Linked DNA regions of Longibacter salinarum. The protein of the gene in region 1 interacts with the protein of each later gene in a pairwise test. Links are inferred from orthologs where the notes say so. Each region holds a gene or a part of one and is shown on either strand. Other genes may lie near its edges.

Region 1 (15,172 bases):
CGAACTTCGGCGCGCCAATGTCCACAGCCTCATCGTGAGGGTCGGGCGAAGAGATTACGCATGAAGGGCGATTCCGCGAACCGATTTGGCCATACGCCAACGGCGAAGCCCCTACGTGCGCCCGGATCACTGCACGGGGATTCAAGGTTCGATTCGGCGTCCCTCCCTCCTCTCCAGTTGGCTGTATGTCATGGCGCGTCGCATCGTACTTTCATCGGATGACGGCCCTTCACGTTCCGTTGAGAATCTGACGATCGACTATCGGGGGGACCTGAACGAGCAGCAGTTCGACGCCGCCACCACGGGCTCTGGACCGACGCTCGTCATCGCGGGGGCCGGCACCGGGAAGACGCGCACGCTGATCTACCGGATGGCGTACCTCGTGGAAACCGGTACGAAGCCGGAATCTGTTGTTCTGCTCACCTTCACGCGGCGCGCCGCTCGCGAAATGACGTCCCGTGCGGCGGACCTTCTGGATGGCCGCTGCCAGCGCGTGCAAGGCGGAACGTTCCACGCCTTTTGCCTCGGTGTCCTGCGACGTCATGCACCTACAATCGGCTTTCCGCGCAACTTTACCGTCCTTGACGCAGCGGATGCGGGCGACGTTATTTCGGTGCTCCGAGCCGACGGGAATTACGACCAGGGCGAGGAACGCTTCCCCCAAAAGCGGACGCTCTACTCGATGTTCTCCGCCGTCATAAACCGGCAGGAACCGCTCGACGAGGTTCTCGCGCGGCGTTACCCACAGTTCTCTCCGCTGTACGACGGACTGGAGCAGATGCGCCAGGATTACCAGGCGTACAAGAAGAGCCACGGCATGATGGACTTCGACGACCTGCTCTACCGAACGCTGGAGCTGTTCGCCGCGGACGACGGCGTGCGACGAGAGGTTGCCGGACGCTGCCGGCACGTGCTGGTCGACGAGTACCAGGACACGAACGCCCTGCAGGCGGAGCTCGTCAAGCAGTTTGCCTCCGTCCACGGAAACGTCATGGTCGTGGGCGACGACGCGCAGAGCATCTACCGCTTCCGGGGCGCGGACTTCCGAAACATCTTCGCTTTCCCGGAAGAATTCGACGACACACAGGTCCTGAAGCTGGAACAGAATTACCGATCCACGCAGGTGATTCTGGATCTAGCCAATCACGTTATCGACAATGCGGATCGCTCCTACGAGAAGACGCTCTTCAGCCACCGGGACGTGCCGGACGCCGAGCTGCCGGCCGTCGTACCCGCCGCGGACGGGCAGATGGAGAGCCGCTTCGTCGCGCAGATGATCCTTCGTCTCCGCGAGTCGGGCGTCCCGCTCCACGAGCAGGCCGTCCTCTTCCGGTCGAGCCACAACAGTTACGAGCTTGAGACCGAACTCAACAAGCGCAACATTCCCTTCGTGAAGTACGGCGGGATGAAGCTGAGCGAGGCGGCGCATATCAAGGACGTTCTCGCGCACCTGAAAGTCGCGGAGAACCCTCAGGATGCCGCGGCCTGGAATCGGGCCCTGCAACTGATTCACGGGATCGGGCCAAAGACGGCAAAATCGCTCATCGAATGGGCGACGAATGAGGCGGACGACCCGTTCGTCCATACAGACAACGCGCCGTTCTCCAACCGCTACATTTCGCAGCTCAAGAAACTGCTCGGCACGCTCCGCTCCATTCGGGACCCCGACATGCCGCTCGTGGAGCAGGTCGAATCGGTCATCGATTACTACCGGCCGATTTTCGAGGACGAGTACTACGAGGACTACCCGAAGCGCGAACCCGACCTCGATCACTTCATCGGTCTGTCGGAAAATTATTCCAGCCGGCGCGACTTCCTGTCATCCCTCGCGCTCGACCCGATCGAGCTCACTGCACTGGACAACGACGGCGAGCATGAGGATGAGCCGCCCCTGGTCCTATCGACGATTCACTCGGCGAAGGGGCTCGAATTCCACACCGTGTTTATCATCCGCGCGCTGGAGGGCGACCTTCCCTCGCGGTACGCACTTCGGGAAAAGGGAGGCGTCGACGAAGAACTTCGCCTGTTCTACGTCGCCGTGACGCGGGCGGAGGACAACCTCTTCATTTCCTATCCCATGACGCAGTATCGGCGGTATCAGGGTGAATACATGACCGACCCCAGCCGGTTTATCGTCGACGTTCCGGAAGATACATTGGAGCCGGTGCAGCTCGTCGAAGAGACCGAAGCGCAGGAGGACGATCAACCGTTGCTCGGCGGTGATACACCGGCCGCGCTCGGATCCGGCGATAGCGAACAAACGAGCGCTTCCGCCCCGAAGCAACTGGGCGACGGAAGCGACAGCGCATCACGTGCTGACACCGAGACGAGCCGGGAGTACGACCCGCGCGATGTCGACGGTTTACCGTTTTAGCGGCATGAGATCCGAAGGCGGCGCTCCTCACGAAACGCAGTCTCGCTTCGACGTCCGTCGATCGCTGACATCGTACGCATCCACCTTCCGCGATCGAACCACCCCTTCTTCCATGGAGTATTGCACCGAAGCGGGTCTCTGTCGCGTCGCTGTTTCACGAACCGCTTGAATAAACGCAGCGCGCGTCGCTCTCATTCTATTGTGGTCGTCTCAGCGCCCTGATTTACGCTACTGATGCTCTCCACCGACTCCGTGAAAGCAACTGATTCGCCCGACCTCACGATCTATCGTGTCGGAAGGGATCGCGTCGATCTGATTCGCGATTTGAATGAGTCCGTCTTTGGCGATCGGCACGTGATCAATCGGTTCGACCATGACGACCTGCTCATGCTCGTGGCCGAGCGAAATGGCGACCCCGTTGGGTTCAAGGTCGGTTACCGGCTGCGTACCGACACATTCTACAGCGCCAAAGGAGGCGTCGTCGATCATGCTCGGCGTCAGGGTATTGCTCGTGCCCTGCTCCAACAGATGCTCTCCGTCGTCGAGCAGTGGGGCTACATTCGATTCGTGTACGATACCTTTCCGAATAAGCATCCGGGCATGACCGTACTCGGTCTGAGGGAAGGGTTTGAGGTCATCAAAGCAGGATACAGCCCACAGTACGAAGACTACCGCCTCCGCTTCGAATGTCGCCTTACTCCCCCGGCACCGAACCATAAAGAATCGTAACATGCTTCTTGCCTCGGCGGCATTACTTTTTTTGCCGTGGCTGTAACCATCTTTTGCGTCGATCCGTGATGTGTGTGCTTCCGGCGCACCGCTCCTCGTTCTCTCCCCCGGCCTGACAAGCGATTTCCCGTGCGTGTATTATTTGAACTGTACGAAGGCCTCCGCATTGCGGGCCAGGCCATCTGGGCCAACAAGCTCCGCTCCGTACTGACGACCCTCGGCATCATCATCGGCATCATCGCCGTCACGCTGATGGCGACCGTCATTGATGGGCTCGATCAGCAGTTCGAGAAATCGCTGTCCCAACTCGGCACGGACGTCGTTTACGTGAGCAAGTGGCCGTGGGGACAAAACACGAACCTCGACTGGTGGAATTACGTCAACCGTCCGGCGATTGAATCGCGGCTCGCCGAGAGCATCCGCGAACGGTCGCGCTATGCACGCGCCGTCGCCCCGATGACCAGTACGAACCGGACCGTTCAGTTCAAGGAGCGGTCGATCGGCGCGGAAGTGACCGGCTCGACGCCTGAGTACGGTCGCATCCGAAATGTGGAGCTTGAGTCCGGGCGCTTCTTCACCGAGGCTGACGAGCGCGGGGCCCGAAACGTATGCGTGATCGGGGCCACTGTCGCCGAGGAGCTCTTCCCAATCGCCACCCCTCTAGGCAAACGCATCCGGCTGGGCAACAAGCCCTGTAGTGTGATCGGCGTGCAGGAAAAACAGGGAAAAGGTCTCTTCGGCAGTGTCAGCTCCGATGAAAGCGTGATCATGCCATTCAGTACGTTTGAGAAGCTCTTCGGCATGAGCCGGTGGCGCAGCATCAATGTGATGATACAGCTCCCGCAGGGACCCGCGATGGAGCAAGGAAAGGACGAAATCACCGGCATCGTCCGTATTGCGCGCGGCGTTGAGCCAACGGAAGAAAACAATTTTGAGATCAACGACTCCGCGCGGATTCGCCAGTCCTTCTCGGCGACGAAGATAGCGATCAACAGCGTTGGACTGTTTCTCACCAGTCTTGCCCTCGTCGTGGGTGGCATCGGCGTGTCGAACATCATGTTCGTATCCGTTCGCGAGCGTACGAAAGAGATCGGCGTTCGAAAGGCCGTCGGTGCCAAGCGGCGAACGATCATGCTCCAGTTTCTGGTCGAGGCCATCATCGTCTGCATGATTGGCGGACTGATCGGCGTGGCCATCAGCATCGGGTTGACGCCCCTCATCGAAGCGGTCATGGGCGTGACCGCCGTCCTCCCGCTCGACACCATCCTGATCGCCTTCGGCATCTGTGTCTTCGTGGGAATCGTTGCCGGTATCGCCCCGGCGTGGCAGGCGGCAACGGCTGACCCGATCGAGGCGCTCCGCTACGAATAACGCCCGTTCTATAGCGCTCCTCTTCTTCCGACTGACCGTTCATCCATGAGCGTATTTGAGTCCATCCGCATGGCGCTCACCGCGTTACGCGCCAACATCCTCCGGTCTGCTCTTACACTGCTCGGCATGGTGATCGGGGTTTTCGCCGTGATCGCCGCCGTCACGGCCGTGGAAGTGATCGAGGTCTACTTCGAAGAGTCCCTGCAGATCTACGGCTCATCCACGTTCTCGGTCGAGCGCTATGAGTCCCAGATCGGCGGTCGCGACCGCGAGAAGTACCATCCACCGATTACGTGGGAGCAAGTCATTCGCTTGAAGCGTGCGCTACCGGGCGGACTCCAGGTGAGCGTGGACGAGGACTTCGACTGGGTCGTGAAAGCAAAATACGCGGAGCGGGAAACGGAACCCAATCTGCAATTACGCGGGACGGACGAACACTTTCTCAGCAACTTCGGCTTCGAGATGGCCGCTGGACGGCCGATCACGGCTCAGGATGTGCAATATGCGCGTCCGGTCGCTGTTCTCGGCGCACCGGTGGCAGAGACGCTCTTTCCGAACCAGTCCCCTCTCGGTAAGCAGGTTCGTATCGGGCGCGTACGGCTGGAGGTCATTGGCGTGCTCGATGAGAAGGCGACCTTCCTCGGCTTCGACCCGAACACACGAGTCTACGCTCCCATCTCGTATATGCTGAGCACGTATGGCGACAACGGGCGCAACATTGCCTCCGTGAGTGTCCGTGCACCGAGTCCGCAGACCGTGGGTCCAGCACAGGAGACCGTGATGGCGCAGATGCGAACGATCCGAAAGGTGCGCCCTGGGGACGAGAACAACTTCTCGCTCGAAACAAATGCCTCGATTCAGGACCAGCTTGCCAGCTTCACCGGCAGCCTCGGCATCGCTGGTGCTGCTATCGGCCTCATCTCGCTACTCGCGGCCGGCATCGGCATCATGAACATCATGCTCGTCTCGGTGACCGAGCGAACTCGCGAGATCGGCATCCGGAAGGCCGTAGGCGCAAAGAACTGGCATGTACTGTCGCAATTCCTGCTCGAAGCCATCGTCCTGTGTCAGATCGGGGGCTTACTCGGCATTCTGCTGGGTGCGCTCGCGGGCAACGGTGTCGCATTCTTCTTCGACATCAGCATGGCATTTCCATGGGTGTGGGCGGGCATTGCCGTAACCGGCGTCACATTCATAGCAATCGTGTTCGGCATGTACCCGGCCTTTAAAGCGTCCCGACTCGACCCGATCGAAAGCCTTCGTTACGAGTGAGGCTTCCGCAGCTGCGGAAGGAAAATCGCGCGTAGAGCTTGCGATTGGCCGGGCTTACGCGACAGGTTGGGCATGATCGTCTCCTCTTTCCTCGACCTGCCTCTCTCCATGGAAGAAGCCAAAAAAGCCGCCGGCGAACAGGCGGCCGACCTCGTTCGAACCGGCATGCGCGTAGGCCTCGGAACGGGCTCCACAACCGCCTTCGCCCTGCGTGCCATCGGCCGACGGATCCGTGAAAGCAGCCTGCACGTCATGGGCGTCCCGACCTCCTTCGCGTCCGAGCGCCTGGCCCGCGAGTGTGGTATTCCGCTGACAACCCTTGAAGAAGTGGAAGCACTCGACCTGGCGCTTGACGGGGCCGATGAAGTGTCGCCCGAACTGAATTTGATCAAGGGCCGTGGCGGTGCTCACACTCGTGAGAAGGTCGTGGCTGCACAGGCCAAGCGATTCGTCGTTCTGACTGACCCGAGCAAGGATGTCAAGCGACTTGGCGAAAAGCGGGTCGTCCCCGTCGAGGTTCTGCCGATGGCCACCGGCCCCGTCCTCCGAACACTCGATGACGTATGCACCGAAGCCACTCTACGGATGGGGAAAGAGAAAGACGGCCCGGTGGTCACCGATCAGGGCTTCTGGATCATCGACGCCAGATTTGAAGGCGGCATCGACAATCCACACGCCATCGACCGGATGCTCCGCGACCTCCCCGGCGTGCTCGACCACGGACTCTTCCTCGACATGGCAACGGATATCTTTGTCGGCCACCCGGATGGATCCGTCGAGCATCGTCAGCGTGACGACTGAGAATACCGGACCCACACAAAAAACCGCCCGCCTCGGCTTGAACCGAAGCGGGCGGTTTCATTTTGGTATCGCACGGCGTGGTGTGTCACGCAACCGTGCAACCAGGTCGGACTGTTACTTCAGGCGGAACGTCACCGGAAGCGACATCTGCACCTTCACCGCCTTGCCACGCTGCTTACCCGGCTTGAACTTCTGCTGCTTCACGGCGCGGATGGCTTCTTCGTTGAGAAGCTTGTGGACTCCACGCGTAACTTTCGGGTTCTGAACGTTTCCATTCTCGTCCACGACGAACTGGACGAACACACGGCCTTCGATGCCCGCCTTCTTGGCAAACTCAGGGTACTCAACCTCGCCCTGAAGCGCTGCGAGACCACCGATCAGCTCCGGAGAGTTCTCAACAACAACGAAGATTTCCTGCTCTTCTTCTTCCTCGCCTTCATCCGGCGGGGGCGGTCCCTGGCTCGTGTCGAGCGATTCATCGAGATCGAGGGACGCGTCAAAGTCCACGTTCTGATCCTCGATAATCTCGTCGTTCGGCACCTCCATCGGCACCGGGGGCTTCGGAGGCGGCGGGGGCTTCACTTCCTGTTTCGTCTGCTGGACCTCCTCCATCTCGACGACGTCCTGCTCTTCAAGATTAACCTTGAAGTCCTTATTGTTCTGGATATTCCACTTGAAGCCGATCAGCAAAATCGAGAGCGCAACGACAAGCCCCAATTGAATCCAGATCGGATACTCCTTGCGGAGATTCGCCTCTTCCGTCTTTCGTACCGACATGATCCTACCTGATTGTTAAAAATGCAGCGGTGACCCAATCGGCGAACAGTCCGAGAACGCCGAGGAAGGATCTCTGGCAAGGCTACCTGCCCTGGTTTAAGCCGAAAAGCGGATAAGCTTCCCAGACATCCTTGTTAGCCAACAGATCAACGTTTTCCTTTTCTGTGATGTTTCGCTGGCTTGACACTCTTTTCGCCCTCCCTTCTTAATCGGGGGGAACGTCTTCACGCAATCGCTTCCCACAGCCCCGTAACGCGACACTTCGTCCTGTTCAAGCACCGACGAATATCCTTTCGGATACGAAGTTCACATGTGGTTTAACGACCTGCCTACCGACAGATTTATCTCTGCGGCTACCGTAGTTTAAACGTAATCGGGATCGTCATTCGTACAGGGACACGATGCGTTCTCTGTCGACCCGGCAGAAACACCGTTTTCTTAATCGCCCGAATAGCCGCGTCGTTGAGTAGCGAGTGTGCGCTTTTCTGCACGACAACATCCGTAACAGAGCCATCGGGAAGCACGGTAAAGCGGACAGACACTTTTCCCTCGACTCCCGCACGCTGGGCACGCTCGGGATACTCGAGATTCTCGTAGAGCGACTTCATCCCGCCCTTCGGCTTCGGCATCTGCTCCACGACGACGAACGGTTCGCCTTCAGACCGGTCCTCCCGCACGTCCGGAGGCGTCGGCGACGTCACCGGCGGCTCATCTTCTAAAATCAGTTTGTCCCATTCGACCTTTTCGGGACCAATGATCCTTTCGTCTGGGACGACCTGCGGCACCATGGGTCGGGCCGGCGGCGGGGGCGTGGCATCTTTCGTAGGAGGCGGGAGGTGCTTGAGGTCCACAGTCTCCGGTGGAGGCGGGGTCGGGGTGGCGGGCTCCGACCGATAAAAACTCAGGCTCGCTGCGACCAAGACGAAGGAGAGTGAAAGCACAGCTCCCGTGGCCATGTGGAGGGAATAGTCACGACGCCACGTCGAACCAGCTTTTTTCGAAACAGGCATAAGGACACTGAAATCTATGAACGGAAACAATCGTTCGCCGTCTCTTCACAAATCGAGATTCAATGTCCCCAACAGGTTTGTGTAGATCAAGTGAAGTAGGTGTTCGTAACAATATCTGCCTCAGCCCTCTCTGGCAGCCGGTTCTTCGTTGGATTCGACCGTGCGCGAGCGGTATAGAAGGTAAGTGCCGAGGCCAAGGACCAGGCCGACGACATCTGCGAGAGCATCGTACGGATCGGCAGATCGCTTGAACGGAATGATCAGCTGGTAAAACTCACTCCCAACTGCGAACAAAAGTCCTCCAAGAAAGAGATTGCGTACCCGTCGCCACGGAATGGTCCACGGCACGCGTGGCTCGTCCGGCCTCAGGGCACGCATCCAAAAGATCGCGAGTCCGCCAAACAGGATGACATGTGCAAATTTATCCAGCGTCAACGATGGATCGACCTTCGGTAAACCGGGCGCCGGGATCGTCAGCGCGACAATAATGCCCGCCGTCCACAGCGCCGCCAGAATGAGGTAATGACGGGTGTCGAGAGATCGAAGGAGGCGAGAAAGCCAGTTCATGCGGTTGCGCTTCATCAGAAGAAAAATAGGGCAGACACCGTGTCAACGGGCTTGTCTACATCGTTGATACCGGACCGGCATCTCGTCCGCTATCACGTTAGACGGAGTGACAGAGCCACCGAGGTCCGTCTAGAGGTTACGTCACCTGCTCGCCTTCGATGTGCCGCAGATTTCGTACGCCGCTTTCGCCACCTCGTCGAGCACATCCGTGGCTTGCATCGTGCGGGCATCCGAGTGGGTGGCGTACCGGTCGGCGGCCGCGCCCCCGAGGTGCATTCCGGCGGCAGCGGCGTGAATCGGCTGGAGTCCCTGCGCGAGGAAGCCGGCGCAGAGCCCCGCCAGCACGTCTCCCGTTCCCGCGACGGCAAGCGACGGCCCGCCGGCGCCCCCGACGAAGGTCGTCCCGTCCGGCGAAGCGACTACGCTCGGGTGCCCTTTCAGCAGCAACACGACATTCCATCGCTTCGCGTACGCCTGAGCGACTCCGATTCGGTCGGAAAAGTCCACGTCTTCTCCCGCCAGCCGCTTGAACTCGCCGGCATGGGGCGTGAGAATCCATCGGCCGTTCGGCTCCAGATTACCGTCCTCCGCCCCGAGGACGCCGGCAATCGCATTCAGGCCGTCGGCATCGATCACCGCGGGAAGGTCTGTTTCAGAAAGGAAATCGCAAATCGAAGACTGCGTCATCGATTTGCGACCGAGTCCGGGTCCGACGAGAAGAGCGCGTGCCTTGTCAAGACGATCCGATAGCGTGTCGTGAATGTCTGGAGCCAGCCCGTCCTCCCACTCCGGCAGCGCAAGCGTCGGGATGGAGGTCATTTTCTGCGCGAGCGTCGACTCGATCGACTCCGGGCAAGCACACGCGACGTACCCTGACCCGGCACGGGCAGCGGCACGAGACGCCATGACCGGCGCTCCGATGTATCCAGGAGCCCCGCCGACGACGACCGTCATGCCAACCGAATATTTGTGGGCGTCGTTGGCTCGTTCCGGCCACCACCGGCAGAGATCCTCGTCCGATGTCCGAAACGCGCAGCCGGCATCACGGGACACGCGACTGAGTATGTACCGCGGCATCCCGATGTCGACGATGTCGATCTCGCCCGCATATTGTGCTCCATCTCCGACGACCAGCCCGGCCTTCATCGACGCCATCGTTGCCGTTTGATCGGCCCGAACGCAGACGCCGAGCGCTGCGCCCGTGTCGCTGTGCAAACCGGTGGGTATATCAAGCGCTGTAACTTTCTCCTCCTGCCCATTCAGCCACTCGACCATACCGCGCAATGGCTCGCGCACCTCGCTCGTCAGCCCCGTTCCGAGCATCGCGTCGACGTACAGGCTAGGTTGGACCGCAGCCGCCTGCGCCTCCAGAGCCTCGACACGATCGCAGGTTGAGAGTGTCAGGTTGTCGGCGGCGCTGCCGGGGGAGTTAGCGAGCGACTGTAGCAGTTCGAGATTGTGCGCCGGATCGTCGCGCAGATCCTCAGGCGGTGCGGTGCACGCGACGTGGACCCGTGCTCCGCGCTCGGCGAGATGACGCGCCACCACGAGGCCGTCACCCCCGTTATTCCCTTTCCCGCAGATGATGAACGCACGAATCGTTTCGGCCGGGCCGTAGCGACGGAGGATGGCCGATGTGGCCCCACGTCCCGCCGTTTCCATCAGCGTAAAGCCAGGCAGGCCGAAGTCCTCGATCGTGGTTCGGTCAGCCTTACGCATGGCATCAGCCGTGAGGAGCACATCGCGCGGCAAGCATCGGTCGGGCATCGTGGAAATGCGGGTCAGGTGAGATAAGCGGACGCCGAGTCCTATGGCGATTCGGCAAGGTTCTCGATGCGGATCGGCCGGGCGAGGACAGGGATCCGGAGTGGCGCCGGCAGAACAGTTGTCCAACGAGGACGACTTTCGGTGGGTTGTTCGGTCCACGTAACGGGCTCCGCCGGTTTGTACGGAAGAAGGCGCCCGGGATCCCATCGGCCGTTGCCGTTTCTATCGAGGAAGGCACGGAAGCGGTAGCTCCCCTCCGGGAGCATATCGAAGACGAATGTTGTGTCGGCTCCTACGACTTCCGTTCGCCTATCCACTGGAATGGAGCTTGATGTGGCGTACAGCTCGACAATCACGGAACCCGCAAGTCGGCTGCTGTCGACCGGCTGGTAGCGAATACGAAGTTTGGGCTCTTCGCTCGGTGGTTGTCGGAGTGAATCCGTCTGGGTGGTGTCCGCTTGGACGGAATCCGCAACGGTTGTGTCCACCTGCACGGTGTCCACCCGAGCCGAATCTGCGGCAGCGTCCGTCGCCCCAGCTAGCGAGTCTGCCGCTGTCGTGTCCGCCGGCGGTGCGTCGGATGTGTCCACGGTGATGGCCTGCCCTTCGAGTTCGCCGAGCACCTTCGACGTGACGCGCCGAAAGCGCCGCGTGTAGGTGGTATCCGCTCCGGCAAATGGGCCATCGTCCACGGCAACCTCCAGCGTCGTGCCTGGTGAGAGCGGTGGCTCAAACGTGAATCGGTAGTCCGTGCCGTCGGCGGTCGTCGCTGTAAGCGTTCGCGGTTGGCCGAGCGTGTCGCGGGCCGCGATGGCCGTTCCGAAGCGCGAGCTACCGACCGGTTGGTTGAACTGGACGCCGGGTTGATCCGGCGGCAGAAGCGGCACGGCCCCGGTCGAGTCCGGGGTCGCGTCAGCTGGCAGGAACTCGAGAAATCGGGTTGTGACCGTATCCGCCAGCGTAGTCGCCGCAAACCCGACGGTGGTATCCGGGAGCGCGGTACCGAGGGTGTCCTTGATCACACTGTCGGCAATCGACAACCGGTGGCGCCCTTCCTCCATCGCAGCCGTCATGAGAAGGTTGACTTCGGTAGACGGGATATCGCGTGCGTAAACCGACTCAATCGACTGTTCTTGATCGCGCAGAGAATCGATCAGCGGATAATCGGACGGGTCCAGCGATGGTTGAACGGGCTCACTGAAGCGAAGCGTGAGTCGCCGGTTGGATCGCGGTTGCACACGCTGGAGCTCCGGGGCGATGGTGTCGAGGCGCGCGACGATCCAGGGCACGCGCACCGGGTCTGCACCGACATCGCCCGGAAGAACCGGTCGGGGCGGCGTACCGAACGGCTCCAGCACATCTGGTCGACGATTTCGGTTGTTATCCTTGATCGCGATGACGTAGTACGGCTGCTCGCGAAGGTACTCCAGTGTAAACGAGCCATCGTCGCCGGTCTGCGTACGATAGTCCGGTCGGTCTGGTAGAGAATCCGGCGGCGTACCGTCCGGCGCGGCGTAGGCGTAGATGTCCATCTGCGCCTGTGGCTTCCCCTCGCCCGGCTCGACCACACGTCCGGCGATGCTCCCCCGGTTGATCCGCGGCCCCGTCGAGAAGGCGATCGTGATCGGTTCGTTCAATGCGACGCTGCGCGTATCCGTGAGCTCGGTATCCAGCGTGACGATGTACGTCGTGCTGTCGCGGAGCTCTGAAGGAAACGTGATCTCCACGGCGCGGCCGTCCCAGTCGTATTCGAGCGCCCGATCGAAGGCCGGCGTCACGCTGATCGACCGAATGAGCGTCGAACGCTCGACGTATTCCGAAAAGGCAATGCGGATCGACCGCGTACTTACATTGACGGCGTCTCGGGCGGGCGACGATGACATCACGCGGGGCGGCGTCTCGTCGCGTGGACCGCCACTGGGCGCCTGCGGATTGGCGCAACGGATGAGGAGCATACCCCCGAGACAGAGGACGGCGAGAGCACGTGGAACAGATCGAGACAGCAAGAGGCCGGGGAGCGGTGGGATAAGCATTCGAATCGAGGCAACGTTGCTCTGTAGGCGCCGGACCCCGTTTGGTTTCGGTTCGGGATGTCGGATTGGGGATTCAGGATTCAGGATTGAGAATTGGGGATTGGGGATTGAGCATTTAGAATTAGCGATTGGGCATTGAGGATTGGGGACTGCCGATTAGGGATCGAGCACTGGAAGATACCACTCGCGATCGGTGCTGACTTTCCCGAACGGAATCCGTCCCATAAACAACCTACCATCCACCACAGACCGTTCGGTCGTTAAGGTGTTCGAACGTTGAACGATGGGACCGTGCACAGACGCATGCGGAGAATCGCGCTTAGCATTTCGCATTTCGCTTTTCGAAGTTCGAGCTTCGCAGTTCGCAGTCCAAACTTCGCACTTCGCCTTCGATTGCGCATTTCTGGACACTCTCCATGCTACAGAAAAAGCGGTCCCCCTGGCGTTGGAAGACCGCTTCTCTTCATGCGATGTGCTGCTTCTGGTCGGGTAGGTGATCGAGGATCAGGCGTAGATTCCGCGCAGGCGGAGGGCTTCCGACACTTTGCCCACGGCCATGACGTACGCTGCGATGCGAAGCGAGACGCCGTGCTCCTGTGAGGTCTCGTACACCCGATTGAACGCCGTCGTCATCATCTGCTCAAGACGCTCTTCTACGTCTTCTCGCGTCCAGAAGTACCCCTGACGGTCCTGAACCCACTCGAAGTACGAAACCGTGACGCCGCCGGCATTGGCGAGGATGTCCGGGATAACGATCACGCCGTTCTCGTTCAGAATATCGTCCGCCTCCGGCATCGTCGGGCCGTTGGCGCCCTCCACGATGATCTTCGCCTTGATGTTCTCGGCGATATCGGCATCGATCTGGTCTTCCTTCGCTGCTGGAACGAGGATGTCGCAGTTGCACGTGAGCAGTTCTTCGTTCGAGATCTTGTCAGCCTTCGCGTACCCATCCAGCGTGCCGCCATTCGCCTTGACGAACTCTCGCATCTCCGCGATGTCCAGCCCGCTCGCATTGTAGTATCCGCCGGTCACGTCGCTGACGGCGACGACGGTGCATCCCTGCTCCTGCAGAAGCTGCGCAGCGATCGATCCCACGTTTCCGAAGCCCTGAACCGCGACGGTCGTATTGGCCGGAGCGATGTTCTCCTGCTCCATCGCAGCGAGCGACACCGTCATGACGCCGCGTCCCGTGGCTTCGACGCGTCCCTGCGAACCACCAAGACCGATCGGCTTGCCCGTCACAACTGCATTCTCCGTGCGGCGGGCGTGCATCGAGTACGTGTCGAGAATCCACGCCATGATCTGCTCATTCGTGTTCATGTCCGGCGCCGGGATGTCGCGGTCCGGCCCAAACACGTCGATCATGTTTGCCGTGTAGCGGCGCGTCAATCGCTCCAACTCGCCGGGACTCATGTCCGACGGGTCACAGACGACACCGCCTTTCGCGCCACCGAAGGGTACGTCAACCACGGCGCACTTCCAGGTCATCCATGCGGCCAGCGCCTTCACCTCGTTGAGGTTCACGTCCGGCGCGTAGCGAATGCCACCTTTGCTGGGGCCGAGGACATCGTTGTGAATCACCCGGTAGCCCTCGAACACCTTGATCTGTCCACTGTCCATCACGACAGGAATCGACGTGATGTGGACGCGGGCGGGACGGTACAGGTATTCGTAGAAGCCCGGGTTGAGCTCCAGAATCTCGGCAGCGATGTCAAACCGCTCCATCATGGCCTGGAACGGATTGTCGCGATCAATGGGGGCCGGCTCGCGATAAACGGAGCGGTCGTAAACGTCAAACTTGAATGGCATGAGAGACTCGAATCAAGCGTGTGGCAAGCGAAGAGACGTGCCGGGCTGGAACCGCTTCCAGCCAGACTCTTCCGCCCGGTAATGTGCAAGCCGAAGAAGGCAACACGTCGTGTGGTAAGGTGCGGATTGGACCGGAGAAAATCGAACCTCGCGTGCTGGAACCGCGACGAAGCGGAACCGACATGTTATGAGCGGTTGACGTTGCTGAAAAAGCGGAGATCGATCCGGTGCAAATAGGCTCGCTGAACGTTTGTTGTGTCTGCGGGTTGCCGAATACGATCTGGCCGCCGGTGCCTCGCGCCTCGTTCCCGCGAATCTTCATGAGATGGTGCCGTGCCGACGCCCTCTCTTCTGACTTCTCACCTGACCCTCCGCATCTGTGACCGACCTTCACACCTGTCCCCTCTCCAATCGTCGTCGTAAGGACATCGCGTCGCTCCACCGACGAAAATACCGGCGGCGTCATGGGCAGACCGTCGTCGAGGGGCTCCGTGCCGTCGAGTCGGCGCTCGTGGCGGGGGCTCCGGTCATCGACGTTGTGTTGACGACGGAGGCAGCGCAAGATCGCGCGGTGCGTGACGTACTAGCCAACGCCGGCTACGCAACAGGCTACGACAATCCGTCAGCATCCGGCGTTACCGTGTGGACCGCCGAATCCGAGG
Region 2 (15,183 bases), on another replicon or contig:
ATCCACGGTCCGCAAAATTAACGTTCCTACGTTCACACGTCCATACGCTAACACATCCACACATCCAAACCTCCAGATGTCCACACCGAACGGATCACCGTTCTCCTCGGATGCGCTCGTAGGTTTTCTCCAGGTCGACATACGGCTCGGGGTAGTCGGCGCCAATGATGCAGCCGTACTCTTTCTGTTCCTCGCGGCTCATCGTGTGCGGCTCGTGGATGTATTGATCCGGCACGTCGGATAGCTCGGGCAGCCAGTGGCGGACGTAGTCGCCGTCGGAGTCGTAGCGCTGCGCCTGTTTGACGATGTTGAAGTAGCGGGAGCGCGGGTCATTGCCGACGCGGGAGTTGTATGCCCAGTTGCCCCAGTTGCTGGCGACATCGTAGTCGACCAATCGTGACTCGAAGTACGCCGCGCCCATGCGCCAGTCGAGCTTCAGGCTCTGGGAAAGCATACTGGCGACGTTCTGCCGGCCGCGGTTCGACATGAAGCCCGTCGTATTGAGCTCACGCATGTTGGCGTCAATGAACGGGATGCCCGTTGTCGCCGTCGCCCACTTCTCGAACGACTCGTCGTGGTAGGTCCAGTCGATGTCGTTGTCGTTGAGTCCGCCGGGGTGGAACAGCTTCGGCCCGGCCTTCCAGGTGACGTACGTGAAGAAGTCGCGCCAGATGAGCTCGAAGACCATCCAGTAGGTCGACTTATTGCTGACGCGCCGGTCCTCGTAGCGCTGGACCTCCTCGTAGATCTGTCGCGGCGTAATGCAGCCGTGCGCGAGCCACGGGCTGAACTTCGACGAGTAGCCTTCGCCCAGCAGGCCGTTGCGCGTCGCCTTGTATTCCTTCAGGTGATCGTCGCGCCAGATGTATTGCTGAATGCGGTCGAGGCCGCGCGTCTCGCCGCCCTTCCAGGGGAGCACGCCCCGCTCGTCGGCCGTCGCGTTGCCCTCGACCCCGAGATCCTCATTTGTCGGTATGGTGCCGGGATCCAGGTCCTCCGGCAGGGGGGCGAGCGTCTCCGGCGGATCGATTGTCGGGCGCACCTCCGACTGCTTCTGCAGCTTCTTCCGGAACGGCGTGAACACGTCCGGCACGTCGTCCGCGCTCTCGAACGGCGCATCGTCCAGGTGGTAGAGCGTCTTCCCCCAGAAGTAGGCCGGCTGTGCGTTGGTGTTGCGGAGGGCCTCCTCAACCGCGTTCTCGACCTCCTTTTCCTCCGTGCCCACCTCCTCGAACATGTACACGTCCGTCGCACTCGTCTCGCGGACCAGCTCGGGCAGCACGTCCTCCGGTTTCGCATGGCGCACCACGAGGTCCGCACCCAGACCCTTGAGTGACTCCCGCAGGTCGGCAACGCTCTCCCGGAGAAAACGAGCGCGGATCGCCCCCGTCTTCGGCAGATCGAACATCGTCGTCGCGAAGTGTCGCGGGTCGAAGCAGTAGACCGGGATCACCACATCGTGGTGCTCCGCTGCATACGACAGCGCCTCATGATCGCGAATGCGAAGGTCGTTCCGGTGCCAGACGATGGCCGTGGACATAGCTTGTAAGTATGGACGTGTGGATGTTTGGAGGTGTGAATGTTCGGGGGGGCGGTCTCGTAGCGAAGAGAAAGACCTTCATACTTCCATACTTTCAGAACCTGTTTGGCGGATGGATCGCGGGAATATACGCATGACCGTTCATTTCTATCGGAGGCCTGTTGGGATCCTTTCGCGATGACGCCGCAGACACCGGTGCGCGAGAACAGCTAATCCTCGTGCTACGAACGTCGGGAGGACCGACCACCGGGAGGTCCGTACCTTTAGATCGCCGAAGGCTGTCCGCCAAACAGGTTATCAGCCTTTCACTTCTTTTCGCCAGGGGACGTGGTCGCGGTTCTTGTTGCGGCGGCAGCGCTGGGAGCAGTACTTGACGTTTTCCCAGTCGTCTTCCCATTTCTTTCGCCACTTGAACTCGCGGTTACAGACCGGGCAGGTCTTTGTCGGGAGATTGCCTTTCTGGTGACTCATCGTGTGCAAGTCGGTCCTTGACGTGGGCAGAGAGCGCAACGACAGTGGGGGTCAGAGGTGCCTGTCCGCGCGAGGATCTTACCGGCTCGTCAAGACCTACCTGCTGGTGCAGCTTTCCGCGGGTGGTGCCCCCGTTCATTGATTTCTCACGGCGTCGGCGTGGCCGGTGCGGATGCGTGCCGGAACAGGGGAAAAGAGGCAGCGTTTGCACAGCCGACTTATGACGACGCTCCGCCCACCGCGGAGACGATCCAGATGGGGCTATAGCTCAGTTGGTAGAGCGCTGCAATCGCACTGCAGAGGTCAGGAGTTCGAATCTCCTTAGCTCCACACACGAAACCCCCGCCCGAACGTCTGTTCGAGTGGGGGTTTCTGTTTTCGTCTCGGTTCTTGCAGCGTTGGACTGCGGGCCTCCTCGGGAATGTGACCTCAGGATCGTTCTTCGTCGGAGGGGGAGGCTGTCGCGCTGTTGGAGAAGAGATCCTCCGGTCGGAGAGTGGGCTGAGGAGAGGAGGAGGCTTTGGCGCTTACGTTCTGATTGTTCGTTTTCGACGTGTCTACCTGCTCAGGGTCGTCCTGACGATCGTCGACGCGAATGCAGATGGCCAGTGCGATCGCTGCGACGCCGCCGAGGAGAGATCCGACGTCGACGCCCACGACGGCCCACTGCCCGGCGGCCCATGCGTCCCAGATCCACGCCCCCGTCGTCCATCCGTTGGCGATGGGGACGAGGAGCCACAGTCCTCCGCCCACCTGGAGGAGGCGGCGGTGAGAACGTGCCACGATGGGCTGCAGAAGGGCATAGACCACGAACAAAACCCATGTGCCGAAGAAGACCGCATTCACCCACCACCCGGGCTGGCTCACAGAGGCGGGAAGCCAGCGGTCGGTGAGAAACAGTAGGGCCAGTGCCGGCAGCATTCCGGTTGCGACGCCGGCGGTCAGGCGGGCGAGCATGCGGTGGATCCAACGGTTCTTTGCGCGGCGCACCTCCAGCCACGTCAGGTTGCCCGTCAATATCACGCTGCAGGAGGCGATGCCGAGGAGGAAGAAGAGAAGCTTGAGCGCCTGTCCCCCAAACTCGGCGAAGTGGAGCATCTCCATGCTCTGGACGGCGTCGTTGAGCGCACCGGCTTCGCTCGGAGCTTCCCGAAGAAGCACCTCCCCGGTGCGGGCGTGGAAGACAACCGATCCGGTTCCGCCGAAGACTGTCCCATCGGTACGGCCGAGCACCTCGACGCGCCCGTCCGGTTCGTCGACGCTATGCAGGATCATCGTCTGGGGAGTGAAGTCGTCCCATGCACTTGCAGCGCGCGTGGCAAGCTCGTCCAGTCGTTGCGGCGAGTGCTGCGCCGTCGCGACCGAGTCGACCGTGACCGTCGGGGCGTAGTATCCGGCTTCCCGGTAGAACTCGCCCACGTTGCCCCCAAAGAGAAGCGAGGCGTACGGAAGGGCGATCAGTCCCACGAGTCCAAAGTAGGCCCCCGTGAAGACGTACATCGTCTGAAAGGGCAGTCCGATGGTCCCGAGGACTTTGTGCGCGTCGGCCCAGGCAACGCGCAACTTCTTCGTGGGGCGGAACTGCAGAAAGTCCTTCACGAGCCGATCGATATGAACGGCGGTGCCCGTGGTGACGGCAAGCAGACCCAGTAGCGCGACGAATCCGCTAAGATACAGGCCCCACGTGCCGAGCTGAAAGAAGAAGTGGAGGTAGTATAGGAGTCGTGTCACCGCTCCTTCGTCCGGATTGGATACCCAGGCTCCGGTAGTCGGGTTGACCCACACGTCGTGCGAAGCACCCACGGTCCCGCCGGTCAGATACATGTAGAGGTTTGCATGCTCCGCGCCCGGCAGCGTCATGTATACGTAGGACGGATCCCCATCGCCGCGGCTGAGCGAGTCAAGAACCGGCTGCGTCAGGGTCGTGAGCGATTGCGACTCGCCAGGCGTATGTCGAAGGGACGGTTCCTCCCATTGACGGATCTCCCCGCGGTACAGAAGCAGGGCGCCGGTCGCAAAAATGACAAACAGGGCCAGGCCAATGACGATGCCCGCGGCGGAGTGGGCATCCCACAACAGTTTATATGCCCGAGATGGAAGCTTCGGCATTGAGAAACGTCGGGAGCGTAAGGGTGAGGACGACAAGAGATACGGCCTACAGAAAATGGATGCTGAGAAACGCCCAAGCGCTCAGAAGGAGAGTCGCTCCAGCGAGAACCACCCAGGCCCGCACGGACGTCCGAGCGAGAACGGCATAGCAGCCTGCGCCCACCCACAGAGGAAATCCGGCCATGATGCCGATCGCCATCCCGGTGCTATGGGCAACCGGCAGTGCGGTGACACACAGATAGGAGAAGGCCACAAAGAGGGCCGAGCTTGCGAGAAGAGAAGCACTTCCCCGCCCGAAGGCTTCTGCAGTGGTCCAGTCATACTTCATTGGAATAGGGGCCTTGCGTGCGACATGCAGGCGATAGAAACAAAAAGAAAAGGCAACTGCATCAGAGCCACGTGCCGATCACAGCGATCACGAGGGCGAGTGCTGAACTGACCTTCACAAAGCTGCTCGCAAGAGGGGCAGCAATCACCAGCAGCGACAGCGACATCATCACCGCAGAAAGCCACACCAGAAGCCCGGCACCGACGGGATAGATCACCGCGAACCCGAGTCCGCTCAGGCCAAGCAGAGCCAGACCGCCTCGATGCATCCAGCGTGGCGACCGTACGCCGCGACGTTCCCCCTGCCCCGGGGTCGCTGGGGCAAAAACGATGGAGGAGGACGTCGACGGCGAAGCCGCATAGCACAGAGCGGCCGCGATGTATGTGAGACCGAGGAAAGCGGCGGTCATGCTAGAGAGTTCGGGTGAGAACCGACGGTGCGAGAAAAAGGTGGGTATGGTAGCCGGGCTACCAGCGGTAGCGAAGGCGAGCCGTGATCGTGCGCGCTGCGCCATAGGTAGCGTAGTCCTGCGCTCCGCTCACGAAGGTTGAGGCGACGTACTCGTTGTCGAACACGTTATCCGCATTGACCTGAAAGCGAACCCCGTTCCAGTCGTAGTGAACGGTCGCGTCCACCAGTGTGACGGACGGTGCCTCCAGGGTGTTGGGAACGTCTCCGAAGCTCGGTCCAAGATACCGAACGCCGCCACCGACGCCAAGCCCCTGCAGTGGTCCTTCCTGAAGCGTGTAATCTGCCCAGAAGGAGCCCATCTGCTCGCGGACTTGCACAGGCCGCTCGCCTTCTTCTGCCGCCACGACACTTTCGGTGATCTCAACAGCCTGTCGCGTGTAGCTGAGCGTGAGGTCGAGACCGACGCCAAGGCTGGCGACGCCTTCCACCTCGATACCCTGAGAGTTCGCTTCACCCGTCTGTACCTGCTGAAACGATTGCGGGTCGACCTGGAGGAAGTTCTGACGGGTGAGGTCGAAGAGCGCAACGGTCAGGAAGCTGTTTCGTCCGGGCGGCTGGTACTTGGCGCCGACCTCCCACTGTTCGCCGAGGGCGGGATCGAACGGCTCTCCGTTCGCATCGGTGCCAAGCTGGGGAAGGAAGGACTGTGAGTAGCTGGCGTACGGGTTCAGGCCGATCTGCGACGTGTACACGAGTCCGGCCCGACCGCTAAACTTGCGGTCGCTTTGCTCCATCTCACTATCGGACAGGTTCATGACCGTCTCCGTCCGTGCCCAGTCCATTCGCCCATTGAGCGTAAAGATCAGGCGGTCGTAGAGCGTCGCCTGCTCCTGGAGATAGACGCCGATCTGGCGCTGCGTGATGTCGTTGTCAGCGAACGGTGCAGGATCCGCGATGGCTTGACCGTACGTCGGGTCGAAGACGTCGATGGACGGCGCGCTCCCGAAATTCTGCTTCGAGCCGACCGTGATGCGCTGAATGTCTGCGCCGAGGAGGAACGTGTGATCCGCCGGCCCGGTCGTCAGGTTCGCCTGCAGCTGGTTATCGATGGCGAGGCCGTCGAGGTCGCCGAAGCTTTCAAAGAGTGACCGGCTGAGTGTCCGTTCGTCGTTGGCGAGCCCGGCCGCGCTGCCGAAGACGGTCACATCATCGACGTCCACGGAATAGTAGCGAAGCTTCTGGTCGACGCGCCACGTGTCGTTGAATGTGTGCTGGAACAGGTAGCCGGCCGACCACTGCTCCCGGTCGTACTGGTCGACGCCCGGCTCACCGAGATACCGGTTGACGGGGATCGTGCCGTTCGGGTTCGACTCCAGCGTGCCCGAGACCGGGAGTCGCTGCGAGGGCCGCGTCTCATCGTTCTGGTACCGCCCGAGGAGGGTCAGCTTGGTTGCGTCCGTCGGCTGCCAGCTAAATGCGGGAGCGACGAAGATGCGATCGTTGGGAATGTTGTCAACCTGCGTATCCGCTTCTCGAACCAGACCCGTCAGCCGGTAGGAAAACGTCCCGTCTGTACCGATCGGGCCGCTCAGGTCGAGTTGTCCCTGCCAGCGGTTATACGTGCCGGGTTCAACGACAACCTCTCCAAACGGCTGCTGGGTCGGGCGCTTTGAGATGAAGTTGACCAGCCCGCCCAGGCTGCCTGCTCCGTACAGAACCGAGGCCGGGCCTCGCGGGACCTCCACGCGCTCAGCGCCATAGGGCTCCGGGCTGTAGCCGACGGCAAACGACGGATTCCGCAACTGAAGTCCATTGCGGTAGAGTCCTGATGTCGTAGCGTCGAACCCGCGAAAGCGGAGGAAGAACGTGCGCGGTTCAAACCCGAACGTCTCGCCCTGCGTGCCCGGTGTGTACCGGAGCGCCTCGGATAGCCGGTCGAGACCCCGAGCAGCGAGCTGGTCGCGCGTGATCACCGAAACGGACTGTGGCGTTTCCGAGAGAGGCGCGCCAATCTTGGTTACGCTGGACACGTCGCTGGCAACGTAGCCGCCGCGCCGCCCCGTCACGCGGATCTCGCTCAATTCGACAGACTCTTTGGACAGTTGAATCTGCAGCGTCGTCGTCTCGCTCGTCTCGACACGAAGGGAACGCTCCGTCGTGGAATATCCGACGAGACTTGCGCGGACCGTGTACGTCCCAACGGGGACGTCCGTGATCGTAAACTGCCCGTCATTGCCGGTTGCGGCACCGAGCGGCGTATCGACGATCCCGACGTTCACGGCCGGGAGGGGCTCGCCTGTTTCCTCTTCGACGACGGTTCCAGTGATTGTCCCTTGCTGGGCATATGCCGTACTACTTCCAGCCAGCAATAAGACGACGAAGACAATTAGAGTGGAGAAACGAGAAGGCACGGTAAGCTATCGTTATTTAGACTAGTTCTAATCTGTGGTCTCTTACGATACTGTATGCGGCCCCGGTTTTCAATTTTGTCACTTCGATAACTGTATTAAGACAGATACCGATCGGTGCGACGGTGCCCATCACCGCCCTCGGCATCAACGAGGCGAGCGGCTGTATGTGACATGAGCGTTCAGGTCAGCACCAACAGGTCCCAGAAGAAGCATCGGATCAACATTTTCGCTTACCTTAGTTCTCAGTAATAAGGGCCGGCGGATGCCTGTCCCGGTCATGCAGCGAGTGATTTCCCAGTTGTCATCAGCCGGAGGTGTTCAGCTGAATACGGCCGGTATGACCTCGACGTCTCGACCGCGTGCTCCAGCGTATAGGTATGACATCCTCCGAATACGATACCACTAGACTCTACCTCGGTGGGAACTGTAGACTTGATGCGATCGCCGGGCTGCCGTGTTCGACATATCATTTGTATGTTTACCCTCCGGTCGATTCCGCCGCGACGTACGTTCGAGTCTCTATCCTTTCAGGATTCGGTCTCGTGGTCACGGCTCGCTCAGGCACGCAGTTTCCCCATTTCGTCTCCATGAAGACCCTCAGCACGCAGCTCTCCTATTTTCTGCAGAATAAGGAGATCAGGCAGAATCTCCCCATTCTGCTGAAATACGTCGGCTTTCTCGTGGTTGTGATCGTCGTATTTACGGTCCTCTTCCACTTCATCATGCTCTACGCCGAGGGGGAGGAGCACTCGTGGATCACGGGCCTGTACTGGACGCTCACCGTGATGAGCACGCTCGGGTTCGGAGACATCACGTTCCAGAGCGACATCGGTCGGCTTTTCAGCGTGATCGTCCTCATCACGGGTATCGTGATGCTGCTCATCGTGCTGCCGTTTGCGTTCATACGGTTCTTCTATGCACCCTGGCTCGAAGCACAGGTCCGGTCGCGTGCACCGCGCGAGCTGCCTCCGGGTACGGAAGGTCATGTGTTGCTGGTGGCCCGCGATGCCATTGCGCCCGGTCTGATCAAGCGATTGGAGCGAAGCAATATCGATTACGCGTTGGTCGAGCCGGATCCGTCGGTCGCCTCCGCCTGGTTCACCGAAGGTCTGTCGGTGGTCGTGGGGGAGATCGATGACCAGGAGACGTATCGCCGCCTGCGGGCCGACCAGGCGCGACTCGTGGTGGCGAACCGCGACGACATCGTGAATACAAACGTCACGTTGACCGTGCGTGAGGCAGCTCCTCATGTGCCCATTGCCGCCGTGGCTGACAACGAGGATGCGATCGATATACTGGAGCTCAGTGGCGCCACCCATGTATTGCCGCTCAAGCGCTGGTTGGGCGAGCAACTGGCCAACCGAATCAACACGCAACACGCGGGTCTGCATGTTATCGGTGAGTACGAGGACCTCAAGATCGCAGAGCTTCCGGTGCACCGGACGCCGCTTGCCGGAAAGACCATTCGCGAGACGCAACTGCGCGAAAAGACGGGCGTCAGCATTATCGGGGTCTGGAAGCGAGGACGGATGGAGGCTGCTCGTCCCGACACGTTGCTCACCGACCAGTGCGTGCCGGTCGTGATGGGCAGCGCCGAGCGACTTGAAGACCTCGACATGATGCTGTTGATCTACGACGTGAATCCGAACCCGGTGCTGCTCATCGGAGGTGGCATGGTGGGATCGGCCGCCGCCCGGGCGCTGACGGATAAAGACGTTCCCGTCCATCTCGTCGAGCGCGATCGCCGTCGCTGCCGTATGCTGCGTGGCACATGCACGAAGGTGTTTCACGGCGACGCCTCGGACTACCACCTGCTCCACGAGGCCGGCATCGACAGGGCGCCCTCGGTGCTGCTCACCACCAACGACGATGCCGTCAATGTGTACCTGACGTCCTACTGCCGACGGCTGAATCCAGAGTTGCGGATCGTGAGCCGGATCACGCACGAACGGAATCTGGACGCCATCCACCGTGCGGGAGCAGACTTCGTGCTGAGCTATTCGACCTTGGGCGTCGATGCAGTGATTTCGATCGTGAATGGGCGCGAGCTCGTCGTGCTGGGGGAGGGCGTCGACCTTTTCTCTCGCGAACTGCCCCGAACCCTGCACGGCACGACGCTGGGAGAGAGCGGTATCGGTGCGAAAACCGCACTCAACGTGGTGGCCGTCAAGCACAACGGACAGGTCATGACCGATCTATCGCCGGACCTGCATTTGAAGGAAGGCGATACCCTCGTGATGGTCGGGTCCGACGAGCAGATGGACGCGTTCGTTGATAGGTACGAATAGGCATGTTGGTGCGGGGGGGCGATTCGGACGGTGCACCAAGCGGAATGTTGGGGGCAAAGAGGTATTGGTCTTCGAGCGGGCAGCGCCCCGGATATTCTAATCGCTAATTGACGAAAACGGATTGACGGACCGGCGTCTACGCCTGATATTATTTCAAGCGGCAGATCGGCTCGGTCTCGACCGACAGTAGATTCGGTCGACGAGATGTCGCAACGGTTATGCCCCTTCCTCGGGTGGCCCCAAATTACACCGCGAGCCCCGTTCGTTTGGTGCGAGTGCGTTACTAGACGGAACGAACGCGTCTGCGGTCGGCGTTTCTTGGTGATCGCCATGCTGTGTGAGCTGTGAAAGGCGCCCAACGTCGACACTCCACAGACGCCATCTCCGGTGTCTCGCCTCCTATCCCCTTCATCAATCAGTACGACTTTATGTCAAAGGACCCAACGTCACACGACGCTCACGCGGAAGGTACGAGTGAGAGCGGCGGCTGTCCGGTGGTGCATACCAATGGTTCGAGTAGTAAGCGGGCGAGTGCGCCGGCAACGAACCGTAACTGGTGGCCCGATACACTCGACATCGAGATCCTCGACCAGAACGCCCAGGATGTGGGCCCGTGGCTCGGCGATTTCGATTACGCGGAAGCGTTCAGCGAACTCGATTATCACGCCCTGAAAGAGGACATCCACGAGGTGATGACTACCTCGAAAGAGTGGTGGCCGGCCGACTACGGTCACTACGGCCCGCTCTTCATTCGCATGGCGTGGCACGCCGCGGGTACGTACCGCACGACGGATGGCCGCGGCGGCGCCTCGGGCGGACGTCAGCGCCTCGCGCCGCTCAACAGCTGGCCGGACAACGCCAACCTCGACAAGGCTCGCCGCCTGCTCTGGCCAGTGAAGCAGAAGCACGGCAGTAAGATCTCGTGGGCCGACCTGATGGTCCTCGCCGGGAACGTCGCCCTCGAATCGATGGGCTTTAAAACGTTCGGCTTCGGCGGCGGTCGGGAAGACGACTACCAGCCCGACAAGTCGATCGACTGGGGCCCGGAGAACGAAATGGAGACCTGGGACCGGTTCAACGAGAACGATGAGCTGGAGAACCCGCTCGGAGCGACGGTGATGGGGCTCATTTACGTGAATCCGGAAGGACCGGAAGGCACGCCCGATCCGGAGTGGTCAGCCAAGCGCATTCGCCTTTCGTTCGGCCGGATGGCCATGAACGACGAGGAGACGGCGGCCCTCATCGCTGGCGGACACACCTTCGGCAAGGTCCACGGCGCGAATACCGACGACCACGTCGAGGCGGAGCCAGAAGCTGCACCCATCGAGCAGCAGGGCTTCGGCTGGAAGAGCTCGCACGGCTCCGGCAAAGGCGCCGATACGATCACCAGTGGCATTGAAGGTCCGTGGACCGGAGATCCCATTCAGTGGGATTCGGGCTACCTGGATAACCTGCTCAACTACGAGTGGGAGAAGCACAAGGGCCCCGGCGGCGCATGGCAGTGGAAGCCGAAAAACGATGAGCTGAAGGAGACGGTACCGGATGCGCACGATGCATCGAAGAAGGTGGATCCGATGATGCTCACGACGGATATCGCGCTGAAGCGGGATCCGATCTACCGGGAGATCATCGAGCGCTTCCAGAAGGATCCGGCGGCGTTCCAGGACGCCTTCGCACGCGCCTGGTTTAAGCTCCTTCACCGCGACATGGGGCCGAAGGATCGCTACCTCGGGCCGGAGGTACCGGAGGAAGACCTGCTCTGGCAGGACCCGGTGCCGGCGGTCGATCATGACCTGATCGGAGACGAGGAAATCGCCGAGCTCAAGGAGATGATCCTTGCCTCGGACCTGTCGATCTCGCGCCTTGTGAAAACCGCCTGGGCCTCGGCCGCGACGTACCGTGACAGCGACAAGCGCGGTGGGGCCAATGGTGCCCGCATTCGCCTCGAACCGCATCGCAATTGGGAGGCCAACGAGCCGTACGAGCTGTCCCGTGCGCTGATGGTTTTCGAGGGCATCCAGAAAGACTTTAACAAGTCGCGTTCGGGCGACGTACGCGTCTCGCTTGCCGACCTGATCGTCCTCGGCGGGTGCGCGGCGGTTGAAAAAGCCGCGGCCGATGCCGGCTACGACGTGGAGGTGCCGTTCGAACCGGGACGCACCGACGCCACACAGGAGCAGACGGACGTGGAGTCGTTTGAACCGCTCGAGCCGACAGCCGACGGATTCCGCAACTACATGGCGGACAAGCCGGCACAGAACTGGAAGCCGGAAGAGTTTCTGGTCGACCGGGCCGATCTCCTGAACCTCACGGCCCCGGAGATGACCGTTCTCGTTGGCGGTATGCGCGCGCTGAATGCCGTGCACAAGAACGCCGAAGGCCACGGCGTCTTCACCGACCGACCGGAGACGCTCACCAACGACTTCTTCGTGAACCTGCTCGACATGGAGAACAAGTGGGAGCCGGTTTCCGAGGACAAAGAGATCTTTGAAGTTCAGGACCGTGAGACGGGCGATGTCAAATGGACGGCGACCCGTGCGGATCTGATCTTCGGGTCCAATTCCCGCCTGCGGACCATCGCGGAGGTGTACGGAGCCACCGGCGGCGAAGAGAAGTTCGTCCATGACTTCGTCGACGCCTTCTCGAAGGTGATGCACCTCGACCGGTTCGATCTCGCGTAGATCCACGGCGAGACATTCGACGGAAACGAAAAGCCTCGGCCTTATGGTCGGGGCTTTTTGTATTTGAACTCTAGCTTCAACACAGGTCGCTCTTCATTCCAAGTATCCTCTGCAGGCCTCTCTTTGTCGTCACCTCTGGCGCCCATGGATGATGGTGTCGGATCGACTGCGTGTAGGGTATAATATCGCTGTTGGTCTTATTAGTCAGCGTTGCGATATACGACATGCTGCCGTCCAGAGAGGATATGACAGGCATTTCTGGTCGATCAGATCAAGTGGTAGCAATTCATTCCTGACTCAAACCATAAGGCCATATGTCGTCTCCTCTATCGTTCTCTTTCGCCCGCGCTCTAAGCATCGTCTGCCTGATGGCGGCGGTCATTCTCGTATCTGCCTGCGACACGGAGCCGTCGGCCGTAAGTACTCTTTCTGATGCACCGGATAGTGAGTCGTCTCCACTCGTGACGGGTGATAAGGCCCTTGCCGACCTAAGTAGTCATAAACTGGTTTTGGGTGTTGCCGAATATTTGACCGACCCCGCCTCCGGGGAGGCCGGGCGCGTGGAGTGGTTCCAGAAAGACCTGGGCAACGCCAACCTCGGCCACGACTTCGTTTACAACGATCCTCGTGCTACGTGGGATGATGTGGATGACCTGACGTTCGCAGTCAAGCAGGGCGCAACGTCGTCTGACGCCAATCTGACGAATCAGTCCTTCTGGTTCGAAGAGAGCTTCCGGATCTGGGAGAGCGAGCAGTGCTCCGGTCTCGTGCTCGAAGAAAACGTCTCGACGGGGAATACCGGCGTGATCGAAACCTTTTTTGCCGGGGGTGGGATCGATGTCAGTCTTATTGAGGCGGATGTGACTCAGGTTGGTTTTCGGGGCGTCGGTCCGCTCTTCGCTCCCGGTTCTAGCACGCTTGGAGTCGCCTATACGCTGTTTTGGACGGATGCCAGTGGCAACCTGACAGATATCGACGGGAACGGGAAAATCGACGCCGCTTTCCGCGAGATCTACTACAATGATCAGTATACCTGGGCCGACGATGGGACCGAGGGGCCGCAGGCAAACGGCACGTACGTCTTCGACTTCCCGTCGGTAGCGATCCATGAGGCCGGCCACGGGCTCAGTGCAGCGCACTTCGGGTCGATCGGCGTGAAGGACGGGTTCCTGTTCGCGAAGCCGCGCGCGGTGATGAATGCTGTCTACGGTGGAACGCTTCGCGATCTACTGGGCCGAGACGTGGGGAGCCACTGCAGTAACTGGGCCGAGTGGCCGTACAACTAGTATCGACTCCTAATGCAGGATAAGCATTGCATCGCTTGCGTGGTGGTGCGATCGACGAGCGCCCGGGCCCATTGGCTTGGGCGTTCGCATGTTATGGGGAGAAAGTCGAAGAGAACCCAGGACATTCGGGTGAACTGAAGAGCACCGCCCGCCGGTTCATACATGACGCGGCACCCGAAAACGGCGAGAGCGCACGTCGAGGAAGGCCGACCATCCATCCGGTATCGTCGCTTCTTCCATCAGTTCACAAAGCGTATCGTACGGGGGACTTGTCGTGGCGGCAGAGAGGCCCGACCTCTTGCGTGTAACAACAAAAATTTCGCGCTCGTGATAGCTTACGAACTAATCGTCTACTGAACTGATGAAGTGTACTGCGTAGATATGAATCATCTGAATGTCCCATTCGATCACAAGCTTCTGCGCTGGGCCGCTGTGGTGACCTTCCTCCTATCTGGACTATTCGCCGGGCCCGCGCGGGCTCAGTACGGACTGAACCCGACGCCAGACACGCTGACGCAGTCCGTTCTCATCCACCCACCGATTGACGCGACCGGCGAGGGACTTTCGTTAGCGACAAGCGAGCATACGTATAAGCCACATCTCCGTCTCGGAGACCAGCTCGGGCGCGACTTTGGCGTGGAGAAGCTCCAGGAAGATGGAATCGCACGCCCGTACACGCCGGGCACTCGAGGCAAGCAAAATGAGGACTGGTACGGGTGGCGACGAGACGTCCTCGCTCCGTTCGAGGCGACGGTCGTTCGTGTGACTGAGCCCGATACGACGAATCAGCCCGGGACGATGAATCGGGAGGCTCAGCCGGGATTCATCGTGTTCGAGACGGATGATGCCTCCCTGGTCTATGCTCACGTACGGGAGATTGAGGTGGAGAAAGGAGACACCGTTCAGCCGGGGGATGTCGTCGCTAAGGTCGGAAACAACGGGAATTCGCGGGCGCCGCATGTCCATATCGGTGCGTGGACGGGCGAGGGGTCGCTGGGTGGATCGAAAACTGGAGGTACGCCCCTTCAGATTCAGGTTGATCTCTACGCGTCGGAACGGAAATGAGGCAATCTCTTCGAATCCAATCCAATGGGACAAATGGGGTGATGAATCGAGCGACCGGATCGGAGAGATGAAAGCTGTTCTCCGATTGAGAGTAACGCTGTAGGAAAAGGCAGAGGTATGCGCCGCTACTGCTCAACAGTAGCGGGTATGCATGGTTGGATTTACATGCTTCGGCGGCAGGTGCACGACCACGTCGTCTAAATTTAAGACCGTCTCTTCTGACTGTACGCCGACCTACGCTAGCGATTTCGCCTCACGCTTCTCGCTCGACATGGAATGGCAGTCATTTCTCGAAAGCGCGTACCGGTGGCTCATCACGACCGGCGCGGAAATCCTGGTCATTCTCCTGGTGACGGTCATCGCGCTGCGGCTCTTGCGTGCGTTAATCGACCGCTTCAACCGATCCCTTGAGAATGGAAAGCGCGACGGAGAAGCGATAAAGCGAGCCGATACCCTGAGTTCAGTCATCCGATATGCGGCCCAGATCATCATCTGGGTTATCGCGGCGATGATGGTCCTTGGCGCACTAGGTATCGACATCGGTCCGATCTTGGCAGCGGCCGGTGTGCTCGGTCTGGCCGTTGGATTTGGGG

Evidence for each region.
Region 2: the proteins of CRI94_RS10545 (region 1) and CRI94_RS16170 interact in binary tests that used the Escherichia coli proteins (3 or more experiments, as listed by UniProt). The link is inferred for Longibacter salinarum from one-to-one orthologs.

Annotation. Positions count from the first base shown.
Region 1 is NZ_PDEQ01000005.1:89,284-104,455, forward strand. The notes cover bases 6,507-9,481. They hold CRI94_RS10545 (energy transducer TonB), read right to left. Parts: upstream 8,335-9,481; coding sequence 7,678-8,334; downstream 6,507-7,677. Other genes in these bases: rpiA (ribose-5-phosphate isomerase RpiA), read left to right, coding at 6,507-6,547; CRI94_RS10540 (energy transducer TonB), read right to left, coding at 6,662-7,324; CRI94_RS10550 (VanZ family protein), read right to left, coding at 8,455-8,901; CRI94_RS10555 (NAD(P)H-hydrate dehydratase), read right to left, coding at 9,043-9,481. In the rest of the region: CRI94_RS10515 (ATP-dependent helicase), read left to right, coding at 191-2,374; CRI94_RS10520 (GNAT family N-acetyltransferase), read left to right, coding at 2,609-3,103; CRI94_RS10525 (ABC transporter permease), read left to right, coding at 3,233-4,474; CRI94_RS10530 (ABC transporter permease), read left to right, coding at 4,520-5,746; more of rpiA, read left to right, coding at 5,819-6,506; more of CRI94_RS10555, read right to left, coding at 9,482-10,668; CRI94_RS10560 (Ig-like domain-containing protein), read right to left, coding at 10,710-12,623; CRI94_RS10565 (Glu/Leu/Phe/Val family dehydrogenase), read right to left, coding at 13,206-14,510; CRI94_RS10570 (TrmH family RNA methyltransferase), read left to right, coding at 14,890-15,172. UniProt on the Escherichia coli protein: Interacts with outer membrane receptor proteins that carry out high-affinity binding and energy dependent uptake into the periplasmic space of specific substrates such as cobalamin, and various iron compounds (such as iron dicitrate, enterochelin, aerobactin, etc.).
Region 2 is NZ_PDEQ01000010.1:70,427-85,609, forward strand. Bases 4,594-7,579 are described here. They hold CRI94_RS16170 (TonB-dependent siderophore receptor), read right to left. Parts: upstream 7,271-7,579; coding sequence 4,916-7,270; downstream 4,594-4,915. Other genes in these bases: CRI94_RS16165 (hypothetical protein), read right to left, coding at 4,594-4,857. In the rest of the region: CRI94_RS16140 (DASH family cryptochrome), read right to left, coding at 95-1,540; CRI94_RS16145 (DUF2256 domain-containing protein), read right to left, coding at 1,838-2,011; CRI94_RS16155 (PepSY-associated TM helix domain-containing protein), read right to left, coding at 2,441-4,120; CRI94_RS16160 (hypothetical protein), read right to left, coding at 4,167-4,448; more of CRI94_RS16165, read right to left, coding at 4,510-4,593; CRI94_RS16175 (potassium channel family protein), read left to right, coding at 7,858-9,558; katG (catalase/peroxidase HPI), read left to right, coding at 9,987-12,239; CRI94_RS16185 (hypothetical protein), read left to right, coding at 12,554-13,525; CRI94_RS16190 (M23 family metallopeptidase), read left to right, coding at 13,907-14,590; CRI94_RS16195 (mechanosensitive ion channel family protein), read left to right, coding at 14,862-15,183. UniProt on the Escherichia coli protein: Involved in the uptake of iron in complex with ferrichrome, a hydroxamate-type siderophore. Binds and transports ferrichrome-iron across the outer membrane.